One region of the Catenulispora sp. GP43 genome, then DNA from elsewhere that is predicted to be linked to it. Evidence: riboswitches for the same ligand, from Rfam matches in the RefSeq annotation. Region 1 holds a riboswitch; the other holds the start of a gene.
What was found. A riboswitch is a leader RNA that binds a small molecule or an ion and turns the genes downstream of it on or off. The one in region 1 is predicted to bind magnesium.
Positions count from the first base shown of each region.

Region 2: linked by a shared signal. The riboswitch ahead of ABH926_RS20380 (NRAMP family divalent metal transporter) and the one ahead of ABH926_RS30690 (NRAMP family divalent metal transporter) in region 1 are both predicted to bind magnesium.

Region 1 is NZ_JBGCCT010000017.1:150,077-156,914, forward strand. Features, by position in the region: gene ABH926_RS30685 (DUF3533 domain-containing protein) at 1-686, shown strand, start outside; M-box (ykoK) riboswitch at 772-961, shown strand; gene ABH926_RS30690 (NRAMP family divalent metal transporter) at 1,239-2,876, shown strand; partial or broken gene ABH926_RS30695 (MgtC/SapB family protein) at 2,962-3,135, shown strand; gene ABH926_RS30700 (ANTAR domain-containing protein) at 3,421-4,116, shown strand; gene ABH926_RS30705 (GAF and ANTAR domain-containing protein) at 4,187-4,912, shown strand; gene ABH926_RS30710 (hypothetical protein) at 5,272-5,469, shown strand; gene ABH926_RS30715 (DUF1345 domain-containing protein) at 5,493-6,161, opposite strand; gene ABH926_RS30720 (hemerythrin domain-containing protein) at 6,222-6,806, opposite strand.
Region 2 is NZ_JBGCCT010000009.1:219,536-226,373, reverse strand. Features, by position in the region: gene ABH926_RS20390 (hypothetical protein) at 1-336, shown strand, start outside; gene ABH926_RS20385 (Na+/H+ antiporter) at 389-1,999, shown strand; gene ABH926_RS20380 (NRAMP family divalent metal transporter) at 2,067-3,713, opposite strand; M-box (ykoK) riboswitch at 4,073-4,241, opposite strand; gene ABH926_RS20375 (GNAT family N-acetyltransferase) at 4,511-5,032, shown strand; gene map (type I methionyl aminopeptidase) at 5,029-5,796, shown strand; gene ABH926_RS20365 (alpha/beta hydrolase family protein) at 5,858-6,838, opposite strand, start outside.

The DNA.
Region 1 (6,838 bases):
CGTTCTACTACACCCTGCTGCTGGTCCTGGCGGGCTTCGTCGGCGGCAACCTGATCAACTCCGGCGTGGACACCTCGCTCGGCTACGCCGACAGTGAGCTCGGCCCCTGGCACACCCGCCGCCCGACGGTACCCATCGACCGGACGCAGACCCTGCTGCTCAAGATGTTGATGACCGCCGGCATCACGGTGCTCACCACCTCGACGGTCATGCTGGCCTGCATCGCCGTCCTCGGCATGGACGCCTCGCACATCCCGCTGCTCTGGATCTTCTCCTACTGCGCGTGTCTGGCGGTCGGTCTCGGCGTCCAGGCCATCAACGCCGCGTTCGGCGGCATCGGCCAGCTGGTGTCGATGTTCGTCTTCATCGCCTTGGCCCTGCCCTCCTCCGGCGCGACCGTCCCGTTGCAGGCGACGCCGACCGTCTACCGCTTCCTCGGCGCCTTCGAACCCGTACGGCAACTCAGCGGCGGCGTGCGCTCCATCCTGTACTTCGACGCCCGCGCCGACGCCGGCCTGTCCCGGGCGTGGACCATGATCGCCATCGCGGCCGTGCTCGCGTTGATCTTCGGCTTCGCGATGACCGAGTACTACGACCGCAGGGGGCTGAGGCGGCTGACGCCGCAGCCGATGCCGGAGGCGGGGACCGGGACCGGGACAGCAGCGGGAGCTGAGGCCGGGAGTTGAGGCTGGACCGGCGGGGAGGGGCTGCTGGGCCGGTGCCGGTTTGACAGGCACCGAATCGGCGCGGATCATATGAATCGTTCTTCATGAGACACCTCGTTCGGTGAGGCGTCGACTCGAACACAGGCCACTGACCCCACGACGTCGAGAGACGCCCAGGTTCAGGACACCTCTCCCCGGCTTAAGGGGACAGGCCAAGTGGCTGCGGAAAGACGGGCCTCCAAGCCCCTTCCCGCTACGTCGTGTCGTGCCAAAGCTCTGACGAGAAGGGGTGTTCAGCGGCGCTGCGTGCCGCGAATCCCCCTTGCCCGACCGATCGGCACCCGCGTGTGCCCTGGCCGCAAGGAGGCGACAGCAATGGATAGTTCCAGTCCGGGCCACTCTAGGCCCCCCATCCGCGCCTGCACGCCTTCTTCCGGCACGCGGTAGCCCCACCCGCCCCGAAGCGATCACCGCACGATCGCCTGTTCGATCCTGCGCTGTTCGCGCAGGGCGGATGACTGCTGCGCGCCTCCCAGATCAGAATCCCGCACGCCGGGACCGGGAGGGACCATCATGACCACGGCAACACTGCACCGCTCAGCGGTACTCGACGACGCGCACGTCGGCGACATCAAGGGCGCCTTCGGCACCATCAAGCTCGACGACCACGGGGCCCGCCGCGGACTGTCGGCCAAGCTCAAGACCCTGCTGGCGATCGTCGGCCCGGGGCTGATCGTGATGGTCGGCGACAACGACGCCGGCGCGTTCGCCACCTACGGCCAGGCCGGGCACGACTACGGCACCAAGCTGTTGTGGACGCTGCTCCTGCTGGTCCCGGTCCTGTACGTGAACCAGGAGATGGTGCTGCGCCTGGGCGCCGTCACCGGCGTCGGACACGCCCGGCTCATCTTCGAGCGCTTCGGGAAGTTCTGGGGCGCGTTCTCCGTCATCGACCTGTTCCTGCTCAACGCCCTCACCTTGGTGACCGAGTTCATCGGCATCACGTTGGCCACCGGCTACCTGGGCCTGCCGAAGGCACCGTCGGTGGCGCTGGCCGCTGTGGTGATCGCCTCGGCGGCGATGACCGGGTCGTTCCGCCGGTTCGAGCGGCTCGCGGTGGTGCTGTGCCTGGGCTCGCTGCTGCTCATCCCGATCTCGATCGCCGCGCACCCGGCCGTCGGCACGATGGCACACGGCTTCGTGCGTCCGTCCCTGCCCGGCGGCGCGGGCGGCATGGCCCCGCTGATGCTGCTGATCATCGGCATCGTCGGCACCACCGTCGCGCCCTGGCAGCTGTTCTTCCAGCAGAGCTACGTCATCGACAAGCGCATCACCCCGCGCTTCATGAAGTACGAGAAGGCCGACCTGTGGATCGGCATCGTCATCGTGGTCATCGGCGCCGCCGCGATCATGGGCATCGGCGCGGTGGCGTTCGCCGGGTCCACCGGCGGCTTCACCGACGCGGGCTCGATCGCGACCGCGCTTCAGAACTACGGCGGCCGGGTCCTGGGCGACCTGTTCGCGGTCGCGCTGCTGGACGCCTCGATCATCGGCGCGTTCGCGGTGTCGCTGTCCACCGCCTACGCGATCGGCGACGTCTTCAAGATCAACCACTCGCTGCACCGCGGCGTGAAGCAGGCCAAGGGCTTCTACGCGGTCTACGCCGGCGTCGTCGCGCTGGCCGCGGCGATCGTGATGACCGCCTCCGACCACGTGCTCGGCGTCCTCACCTCCGGTGTCCAGGCGCTGGCCGGCGTGCTGCTGCCCTCGGCCACGGTGTTCCTGCTTCTGTTGTGCGTCGACAAGGAAGTCCTCGGCCCCTGGGTCAACGGCAAGAAGACCACCGCCTTCACCGCCACGGTGATCGGCGTGCTGGTGGCGCTGTCGATCGTGCTGACCGCCTCGGTCGTCAAGCCGGACATCTCCACCGGGCAGATCTCCGGGATCCTGATCGGCTGCGCGATCGGCGGACTGCTCGGTGCGGCCTTCCTCGGCGCCAAGGCACTGCGGGCCCGCCGCGCGCCGGACTTCGCCGCGGAGTCCATCGACCGCTCCGGCCGCGACGACTGGCGGATGCCGCCGCTGGCCGAGCTCGGCCAGTTGAAGTTCTCGGCGACGCGCCGCGTCGGGATGGCCGCACTGCGGCTGTACCTGTTGGTAGCGATGGTGCTGGTGGTGTGGAAGCTCGTCGAAATGATGCTCGGCCACTGAACCACTGACCACCGCCTGAACCCGTACCGACCGATGACCGGCCGAGCACCGACCGAGCACCGGCCGAGCGCCGGCCGGCCCACGGCTCGGGCAGCCCTGGCGCGCCCGGATGGCCGGGCTGCGCACCAACGCCCTGGTCGCCGCCGGCGCCACGCTGTTCGTGCTGTACTCGGCCACGGTCGACTCCGCCAACGCCACCCAGGTCGTGGCCTACGTCGTCTCGGGCATCGGGTTCCTCGGCGGCGGCGTGATCCTGCGCGGCATCCACTCCACGCACGACGACGACGCGGACCAGGAACTGCCCGGCGTCTACCGCGCCATGGCGGAGTAGGAGCGCTCTCCTCATGTGCCGATTTTCTTTGGGTAGGGTGGAACTAGAGAATTCACTCGCCCAAGCAACGCGGGCCCGGGTTCGGGCGCTGGCAGAGACAGCCCGTGAACCACACCATCAGGGCCCGTTCAGACGGTCGGTCGCTGCCCGGACCTCGCGGAGCCGCTATCGTTTCGGGCGACGAAGGGCGACATCCGCATGGTCAGCGCTCGCATGACGACGGTTCTGGCGATGCTGGACCGGAACACCGGCCAGTCCCCCGGGGACGACCGTGCCGCTGCCGCGGCCGCCGCCGAGGCGCTGGGCGTCGACGGGGTCACCGCCGGGATCGGCACCGGTCCTTCGGGCAGTGTCCTGGCCTGGGGCAGCGGTGCCGTCAGCGCGCAGGTGGACCACTTGCAGTTCACCCTCGGGCAGGGCCCGGGCACCGATTGCGCCGCCACCGGCCTGCCGGTGCTGGCCCCGGACCTGCTGGCCGCCGAGTCGCGCTGGCCGGCGTTCAGCCCGGCCGCCGGGGCGTTGGGCGTGCGCGCGGTGTTCGCGTTCCCGCTGTCCATCGGGGCGATGAGCGTCGGCACGATGCTGGCGCACCGCGCGGTCCAGGGCCCGTTGGCCGACGGTGCGTACACCGATGCTTTGAGCCTGGCCAGTGCGATCACGGTGGTGCTGATCGAGCGCCGGTCGGTCCGGGACGGTGTTCAGGACGGCGTGGTCCCCGCGGGGTGGGCGGCGCCGGAGACCTACCGGGCCCAGGTCCACCAGGCAACCGGGATGATCAGCGTGCAGCTCGGTGTCGGACTGGCCGAGGCGCTGGTCCGGCTGCGTGCCTATTCCTACGGCCAGGACCGTCCCATCGCCGATGTCGCCGCCGACGTCGTGGCCCGCAAACTGCGCTTCAACGAGTCCTAGCTCCATCGTCTTCCACCGCTCGGGCTGTACCCCTGACAAGGCCGCTGGTCGTATTTTTGGAGGAATGGACATGACGCGCGAACGGCTACTCGCCGAGGCGTTCGTCGACACCGCGGACACGCTGGTGGAGGGCTTCGACGTCATCGACTTCCTGCACACGCTGGCTGAACGCTGCGTGGACATCCTGGACGTGGACGCCGCCGGCATCATGCTGGCCGACGCGGCCAAGGTGCTGCACGCCGCGGCGTCCTCCACGGAGAACGCGCGGCTGTTGGAGCTGTTCGAGCTGCAATCCGAGGTCGGGCCGTGCATCGAGGCCTTCACCACCGGCCGCCCGGTGGTGAACGTCGACCTGCAGGCCAGCGCCGTACGCTGGCCCCGGTTCGCCGAGGCCGCCGGCGCCACCGGGTTCGTCTCGGCGCACGCGCTGCCACTGCGGCTGCGCGAGCAGGTCATCGGGACGCTCAACCTGTTCTGTGAACGGCCCGACGCCCTGTCGGAACCGGACGTACGCACCGGCCAGGCCCTGGCCGACGTGGCCACCGTCGCCATCCTGGCCCATCGCAGCTTCCGGCACGCCGACCTGCTCGCCGAGCAGCTGCAGTACGCACTGACCAGCCGCATCGCGATCGAACAGGCCAAGGGCGTACTGGCCGAGCGGCGCGGCATCAGCGTGGACGAGGCGTTCACGCTGATGCGCGGGCACGCCCGAAGCCGCAACGTGCGCCTGTCGGACCTGGCGCGGGCCGTCGCGAACGGAACCTCGACCGACACCGAACTTCTGGGCACGACCTGATCTGCCAGGTCTTCGCCGCGGCGAAAAACGGGCAGCACCGTGGGTCGCGTTCGGCCTGCCAGGGTCGCGCTCTGCCCAGGCTGAAGGCCGCCGGCGACGTCGACCTCACTCGGCGTCGTATCCATGGGTGTAGGTTTCTACGTAGTCCCCCGAGCGTCCCAGACCCCGGCGCCTCGAACTGGCGCCGCTACGCCGAGCCCGAGCGGGCACGTTCATCAGCGAACTGCGCAGGCAGGGTCTCACGCCTCCCGGGTGTTCTCGCCGTCAGGCACAGGATATCGACCGGGTTGAATCGCAGCCGTCGCGCGCCATCCGCCAAGTGTCGTATCCGCGGGAGGTCCTGATGTCATTGCTCACATGTGAGCCAGGCGCTGCTCGCCCTTCCCGAACCACAGCGAGACGCGATTCTCCTGAGCTACTACGGCCGGCTGTCGCTCGGAGCACTGGCGTTCGCGCTGGAGCTGCCGAAGCAGGACGCAGCGGCCTTGCTGTCTGAAGCCCTCATCCGCGTCGCGGGGTCCGGTCTCGTTCGACAATCCTCTGACCAAGGAATCTGAGAACGCGCCGGCATACGCCCGGTTCACTTCGCCAGTCCGGACACCAGGTTGATCGACGTCGCGATGATCACGGCGCCCAGCGGGAACGAGAGCCAGGCGTGCCGCAGCGCCGTGCGCCGGATCTCCTTGGACTCGATGTTCGTGTCGGAGACCTGGAACGTCATGCCGATGGTGAAGGCCAAGTAGGCGAAGTCGCTGTACTGCGGGGCACCGGGTTCGTTGAAGTCGATTCCGCCGACCCGGCCGGAGTAGTACAGCCGCGCGTACTTCAAGGTGAACACTGTGTGGACGAGCGTCCAGGACACGAAGACCGACACCAGCGCCAGAGCGGCCTGCACGTACTTGGCGTTCCCGTTCGCGTGGCCGGCCCCGAACAGCACGACCCCGACCGCGACCAGACTGGCGACCGCGGCGCCGAGCAGAGCCAGGTCGGCCAGATCCCGGCTGGGGTCCTCCCGCTGGGCGTGTCCCGCTGTGCTGTCGGCGTCCAGGCTCCATACCGTGGACCACACCCACCCGCAGAACACGACCGCCAGCACGTCCCACCCGATCAGGGGCGCGGCGCGGCCGGCTCCCAGCAACGCCGTGGCCACACCCGCCGCGGCCGCCGCGGCAACGGAGATCAGCAGCTTCGTCCGGGCCGAGCTGAAGGCCCCGCGGGTCCCTCGGCTGTTCTCAGGATCCGAATGCACAGGGTCCAGGTTCGCAGAGGTCCGGACCGGATCGGGGCATGTCGGGCCCGGTATCGGCCATCAGTGGCTTCCTTCGTCGGTACGGACGACGGAGGGCGCCAAGGCGTCGCGGACACGGTCGACCAGACCCAGTACCGGCCCGACGAGCAGTCCGCCCGGCGGCGGCGTGGGGGCCGACGGGTACGGACGAGTCGGTCTGACCGACGTGCCGGCTCGAACCTTCTCCCCCAGTTCACACAACTCCGCCGGAGGAAAGGCCGCGGCCAGACACGGGAACAGCCGCGCCTCCTCGTCGGCCACATGGGAACGCGTGGCGGCCATCAGCTTGATGAACACCTGGTCGAAGACCTCGTCGGTCGGTTCGAGAGGTTCGAGCCGCCTCATAAGCGCTTCGGCCGCGGCGTCCGCGGTCAGCGCATGGTCGACCACCGATCGTCCGTCGACGGCGTCGCGGACGATCGGGTAGACGTGCTGTTCCTCGGCCACCATGTGCCGGACCAGCTCGATGACGACCTGGTCGGCGAGTTCCTTGCGGCGGTGGCGGAAACGGGCATGGTCCTGGACCTTCTCGAACAGCTCCGCGACACGTTCGTGGTCGTCTCTGAGCACCGCGATGATGTCGGGGGTGTCCTCGGTCGTTGACATGGCGGCTCCGATGCGGCTGTGCGCGGTCGCGA
Region 2 (6,838 bases), on a different contig from region 1:
GCCCTGGAAGTCGTGCCGCGTACGGGGCGGAAGAACCAGATCGGCGGCCCCGGCCTGCTGTCCGGCGCGCCGCAGTTCGTCCGTGGCGATCCGGCCTTCGACCAGCGGTATCTGGTCACCACCGCGAGCCCCGAGTTCGCCGCCGATCTGCTGGACCCCAAGGTGCTGCGGCTGATCGCCTCCTGGCCGGACTTCTGCTGGCGCATCGAGAGAGACAGGCTTCTGACCTGGGGCAAGGGGACCGTTAAGCCGCACTGGGTGCAGACCAGTCTCAATATGCTGGTGACGCTCGCCGAGACGTTCCCGCAGGAGGTGTGGCGCCCGGCGCGGGGGTGATCCGTGCCCGGCCACGCAGTTCGACCCGTCTGTCATGGGATGATCAGGTGTCATGACGGCGCAACACCTTCTGTTCCTTTTGGGCGTCCCGTTCTTTTCCGTCGTGGTGTCCGCGATCGCCCGGCGGTTCGACCTCAACGGCCCGCTGGTGCTGGTGGCTGTCGGGCTGCTCGTTTCCATCGCGCCGTTCATCCCCGACTACACCCTCGAGCCCGAGTTCGTGCTGATGATCCTGCTGCCGCCGCTGCTGTACCAGGCGGCGGTGGAGACCTCGGTGCCCTCGCTGCGCGAGAACTGGTCGGCGGTGCTGATCCTGTCGGTGGCGATGGTGCTGGTCACCACGATCCTGACCGGTTTCGCGATGCATTGGCTGATCCCGGATCTGCCGCTGCCGGTGGCTTTTGTTCTGGGCGCGGTGCTCGGACCGCCGGACACGGTCGCGGCGATCTCCATCGCCAAACGCCTCGGACTGCCGCGCCGGACCGTCGACGTGCTGGTCGGCGAGGGGCTGTTCAACGACGCCACCGCGCTGACCGCGTTCCGGATCGCGCTGGCCGCCGCGGTGGGGGAGACCGTCACCGTCTTCGACGCGATCGGCCGGTTCGTGCTGTCGGCGGCCGGCGGCATCGTGATCGGCGCGGTGGTGGCGATGGTCTGGGACCCGATCCGGTTCCGGATGCGCGATCCGCGCGCCGAGAGCGCCATCTCGCTGATACTGCCGTTCGTCGTCTACATCACCGCCGAGGCGGTGCACGTGTCCGGCGTGATGGGCGTCGTCATCCTCGGGCTCTACCTCGGCCATCGCCGGGTCCGGGCCGGCTACGCCACGCGCATGCTGGACACCGCGCTGTGGGACGTGATCGTGGAGATCCTGGAGTCCACGGTCTTCGCGCTGATCGGCCTGCAGCTGATCCCGATCCTGCGGGACGTCGGCCACTGGAGCGCCGGACAGCTGATCGGCTACGGACTGGCGGCCTTCGCGATCGTCGTGGTGGCGCGGTTCGGCGGGGTCTTCACGTTCGGCTACATCGGCCGTTTCCTGCTGCACCACATGCGCCGCGGCGGAGCGCTCGAGCCACCGCCGGCCCAGACGCAGCGGCCGAGGATCCTGCTCGTGGTCGGCTGGGCCGGGATGCGCGGCGTGGTCTCGCTGGCAGCCGCGGCGGCCATCCCGCTGACCGACAACCACGGCGCACCGCTGCCGGACCGCGAACTCGTCCAGTTCCTGACACTGTTCGTGGTGCTGGCGACCCTCATCGTCCAGGGCCTGACCCTGCCGCCGCTGATCCGCCGGCTCGGCGTCGAGGCGAAGGACGAGGAGCGCGAGGACGCGTTCGCCTACTGCAGCGCGATGGGAACCGCCGCCAACGCGGGCCTGGCGCGCCTGGACGAGTTGGAGGCCACGCTGCCCGATCCGGCCGTGGACCGGATGCGCGGCCAGGCGCAGTGGCGCGGCGAGCGGGCGAAGAAGTACGCGATGCAGGTGGCCTCCGGCAGCCCGAGCGCCGGCGCGGCGGCGGTCGACGACGCGCGGCGCTCGATGCTGGACGCCGAGCGTGCGGCGATCGAGCACCTGCGGGACACGCGGGAGATCAACGACGACGTGTACCGGCGGGTGCTGCACCAGTTGGACCTCGAAGAGGCCTACATGGAGCGGCGGTAGCTCCAGTCTGCTGGAACGACGAAGGGCCGGGCGTTCGCCGCGCGGCCCTTCGTCGCTGATCGTCGTCTCAGTGCCCGAGCATCATCGAGACCAGCTTGACCGCCACCAGCACCGTGGCCACGGCCAGGTAGGTCCGCAGGACGGCCAGCCCGACGCGCGTCCCGGTCGAGAACCGCACCTGCCCGAGTTCCTTCAGCGGCGGCGTCCGCCAGTCGTCGCGCCCAGAGCGGTCGACGGCCTCGGCCGCCCGGCCGGCCCGCAGGGCCTTGACGGCCATCCAGCCGCCGAGGGCCAGCGCGACCAGCAGGCAGCCGGCCAGGATCGCCTCGATCTGCCCGGCGGTGATGTTCTGGTCCAGCACCGAGCCGGTCAGCACCAGCGACAGCGCCACCAGGACCGCGATCACGGCACCGGTGAACACGGTGGTCTTGCGGCTGTTGACCCAGGGCCCGAGGACTTCCTTGTCCACGCACAGCAGCAGCAGGTACACCGAGGCCGAGGGCAGCAGCACGCCGGCCAGGGCCTGCACCCCGACGGTCAGCACGCCCTGCACGTGGTCGCTGGCGACCAGCACGATCACCGCGGCGAAGGCGATGATCCCGGCGTAGACGGCGTAGAAGCCCTTGGCCTGCTTCACCCCGCGGTGCAGGGAGTGGTTGATCTTCAGGCAGTCGCCCATCGCGTAGGCGGTGGACAGCGAGACCGCGAAGGCGCCGATGATCGAGGCGTCCAGCAGGGCCACCGCGAACATGTCGCCCAGCACCCGGCCGCCGTAGACGGTCAGGCCGCGCGCCACGTCGGCGGCGTCGGTGAAGGACCCGGCCAGGTGCGCGGCGGCCACCGCGCCCAGGCCGATCGTCGCCGCCGCGCCGACCACGACCACCACGATGCCGATGCCCAGGTCGGCCTTCTCGTACTTCATGAAGCGCGGGGTGATGCGCTTGTCGATGACGTAGCTCTGCTGGAAGAACAGCTGCCAGGGCGCGACCGTGGTGCCGACGATGCCGATCACGACCAGCATCACGGTGGCCATCTGGCCCGAGCCGCCGGGCAGGACCGGGGTGACGAAGCCGTGCGCCATGGTGCCGGCGCCCGGGTGCGCCATGATCGAGATCGGGATCAGCAGCAGCGACCCCACGCACAGCGTCAGCGCGATCCGCTCGAAGCGCTGGAACGACCCGCTCATCGCGGCCGCCACGATGACCAGCGCGGCCATGATGACCGACGGCACCTTGGGCAGTCCGAGGTAGCCGGTCGCCAGCGTGATGCCGATGAACTCGGTGACGAGTGTCAGGGCATTGAGGATGAAGAGGTCGATGACGCTGAACGCGCCCCAGAACTTCCCGAAGCGCTCGAAGATGAGCCGGGCGTGCCCGACGCCGGTGACGGCACCCAGGCGCAGCACCATCTCCTGGTTCACGTACAGGACCGGGACCAGGAGCAGCAGCGTCCACAGCAGCTTGGTGCCGTAGTCGTGCCCGGCCTGCCCGTAGGTCGCGAAGGCGCCGGCGTCGTTGTCGCCGACCATCACGATCAGCCCCGGGCCGACGATCGCCAGCAGGGTCTTGAGCTTGGCCGACAGACCGGTGCGCGCGTCGTGGTCGCCGAGCTTGATGGTGCCGAACGCGCCTTTGATGTCGCCGACGTGTGCGTCGTCGAGCACCGCGCCGTGGTGGATCTCGCGGACTTCGCTGTTCAGCGTGGCCGTGGTCATGGGAACACCCCCTGCTGCCGAGTAGGAGCGGCTGGTCGGGTGGCACGCGTCTACCCCGCCGGCAGCGGTGGGGCCTGGTCGGGCCCCGGTACGGCCGGGTGGTGGCAGAGGTCTGGTGCGGTTAACGCGCGCCGAGGAAAGGACGGTGGGCTGGGTCGTGCGCGATGAGGGGCCGACTGTGGCCCGACCTACTACCGGATTTCATCGCTACCACCTCCCGGCCCGCCGTGGCGCCGCGGCGCCTGTGTCTGCCCGGATCCGCGCTTCGCGGCGGACCGGTCCTACTCGACACCTCGGGGAGGCTCACCCGGGAGGGTCCGCGTCGGCCGCCATTCCACGGCAACGCCAAGACGAAGTCCCGGCCACCTCTCTCGTCAGAGCTTCGGCACTTCACGGCGTAGCGTCAGCTGCGCAGCCACTTGGGATCACCCCTTAAGCCGAGGAGATCTGTCCTGATCCGGAGGGTCTCTCGACCGATGGGATCAGTGGCCTTTGTCCGTGAAGACGCCTCACCGAACGAGGTGTCCTAACGGAAACAAAGGATCCTCTCGGGACGCGGGGCGTGTCAACTCGCCTCGTCACAGGTGGGTAACGATATGGTAACGGCGGCAACTTAATGGGGGATGCCAGGCGTTTGCGGGTATCAGTGTTTACCTGTTGTGTGCTGGTGCGGTCCGTCCGCGGGGCCGGGGGCTCGGATTTATTACAAACCCCGGGAGCGGCGCCGATGCGGTGCCACAAGACGCCGCACATAGCATGCAAGGGTGTTTAGAGAGCCGATCACTACAGCGCGCCTGGTGCTGAAACCCTTAGCGGAGTCCGACGCCGACGAGATGGCGGGGGTGCTTGCTGCCCCTGAGCTCTATACGTTCATCGGAGGAGAACCGCCGACGGTCGAGGGTCTGCGGGCCCGCTATGCGCGGCTGGCATTAGGGCGTTCGCCAGACGGTTCGCAAGAATGGGTGAACTGGATCGCCCGCCGCGTGGCGGACGACGCCGCGGTCGGCACCGTGCAGGCGACGGTCGTGGACGGCGGCCGACGCGCCGACGTGGCGTGGGTGATCAGCGCGTCGTGGCAGGGCCGCGGATACGCCGTCGAGGCGGCGTCGGCGCTGGTCGGGTGGCTGCGGGAGCGCGGCGTGACGGAGATCCGCGCGAACATCCACCCCGCGCACGCGGCCTCGGCGCGGGTGGCCGAGCGGATCGGCCTGGCGCCGACCGGCGAGCTCGACGACGAGGGCGAGCAGATCTGGCGCGCGCAGGGCACGCCGGGACAGATGCTGGACGAGGAATCGGAACGGACGGAGAAGACCCGGTGATCGAACTGAAGACGCCGCAGGAGATCGACAAGATGGCGGTCACCGGCCGGTTCGTGGGCGAGACCCTGGCCGAGCTCGCGGAGCTGGCCAAGCCCGGCGTGAACCTGATGGACCTGGAGCAGCGCGCCCGGCGGCGGATCAAGGAGCGCGGCGCGGTGTCGTGCTACTGGGACTACGCGCCGTCCTTCGGCCGCGGCCCGTTCCGCAACGTCATCTGCCTGTCCGTGAACGACGCGGTCCTGCACGGCCTGCCGCACAAGTACACGCTGCGCGACGGCGATGTCCTGACCCTGGACTTCGCGGTGTCGATCGACGGCTGGGTCGCCGACGCGGCCCGCACGGTGGTCGTCGGCACCGCGAGCCCGGAGGACGCCCGCCTGGTCGAGTCCACCGGCGTCGCCCTGGAGGCCGCCATCGCCGCCGCGCAGCCGGGCAACAAGCTCGGCGACATCAGCGCGGCCATCCACGCGGTCGCGACCGAGTACGGCTACCCGGTCAACATGCAGTTCGGCGGCCACGGCCTGGGCCACACCATGCACGAGGACCCGCACGTGGCCAACGCCGGCCGTGCCGGCCGCGGCCTGGTGCTGCGCCCGGGGCTGACGCTGGCGTTGGAGCCGTGGTGGTCGGCCACCTCCAGCGAGATCTACACCGACCCCGACGGCTGGACGCTGCGCTTCCAGGACGGCTCGCGCGGCTCCCACTCGGAGCACACGATCGCCGTCACGGAGGAGGGCCCGCGGGTGCTGACGCGGGTGGACTAACCAGCCGCGGCAGCGGGGGTCTCCAGAGCGGCGCCGGTTTGACCGGCGCCGCTCGCGCGAGTCAAGCCAAGAACTCGACCTCGGGGAAGGCCGGCGAAGGCCGGTCGAGCAGGTGCTCGTCGTGCCCCCGGATGAAGCGGTCGAAGTACGCGCGCACGTAGGTCCGCGCGGCCAGCACCGAGCGGGCCGGGTCGATCGTGCCGATCAGCAGCTCCACCTGGCTCGGCGGGAAGCCGACCGCGGCGGCGGCCTCGGGCACCAGGGACTGCAGGTCGGTGTAGGAGTTGTGCGCGGCGTCGGCGAGCCGGAGGAGCTTGTGCCAGCCGCGCAGGTGCGACCACGTCTGCACCCAGCTGGGGTCGTCGGTGAAGTCGTGCAGCTGCGAGCACATGAACAGGAACGGCCGGTCCAGCCCCGCGCCGAGCACCGGGCCGTACAGGGAGCCGTCGAGGTTGATCCCGGCGCGGATCCGGCGGTCGTCGAGCATCGCCCACGCGGTGGTGGCGCCGCCCATGGAGTGCCCGAACATCCCGATCCGGGACAGGTCGAGGACTTCGGCCAGGCCGTGCGGCAGCGGGCGGTGCTCCACGTCCGGGTTGCGGCCGGCGGCGATCGCGCGCAGCTGGTCCAGGACGAATCCGGTGTCGGCGGCGCGCACGGAGACCGCTTCGGTGGCGATCTGCGGGGTCTCGTCCGCCGGGATCGTGCGCGGTTCGACGTGGCCGTCGGGGAACTCCACCTCCGAGCTGTCGTGCGTGTGGTCGATGGTGACGACCACATAGCCGTGGCTGACCAGCTCCTCGGTGAGCGTGGTGCAGGCGTCGCGGTCCCCGCCGGAGCCCGGGGAGAACAGCAGCACCGGACGCGGTCCGCCCCGGAGGTCGGCGCGCGCGCCGTCGTGGCCGTGCGTCCAGGGGACGGCCAGGATGCCTGGCGGGATCGCGCTGTCCTGGAGATACAGGGCCCACGCGTTGGCCGGCAGCCAGGGCATCAGCGCGTGGCCGTCGACGTCGCGGGCCGGGTACCAGATGCCGATCATCAG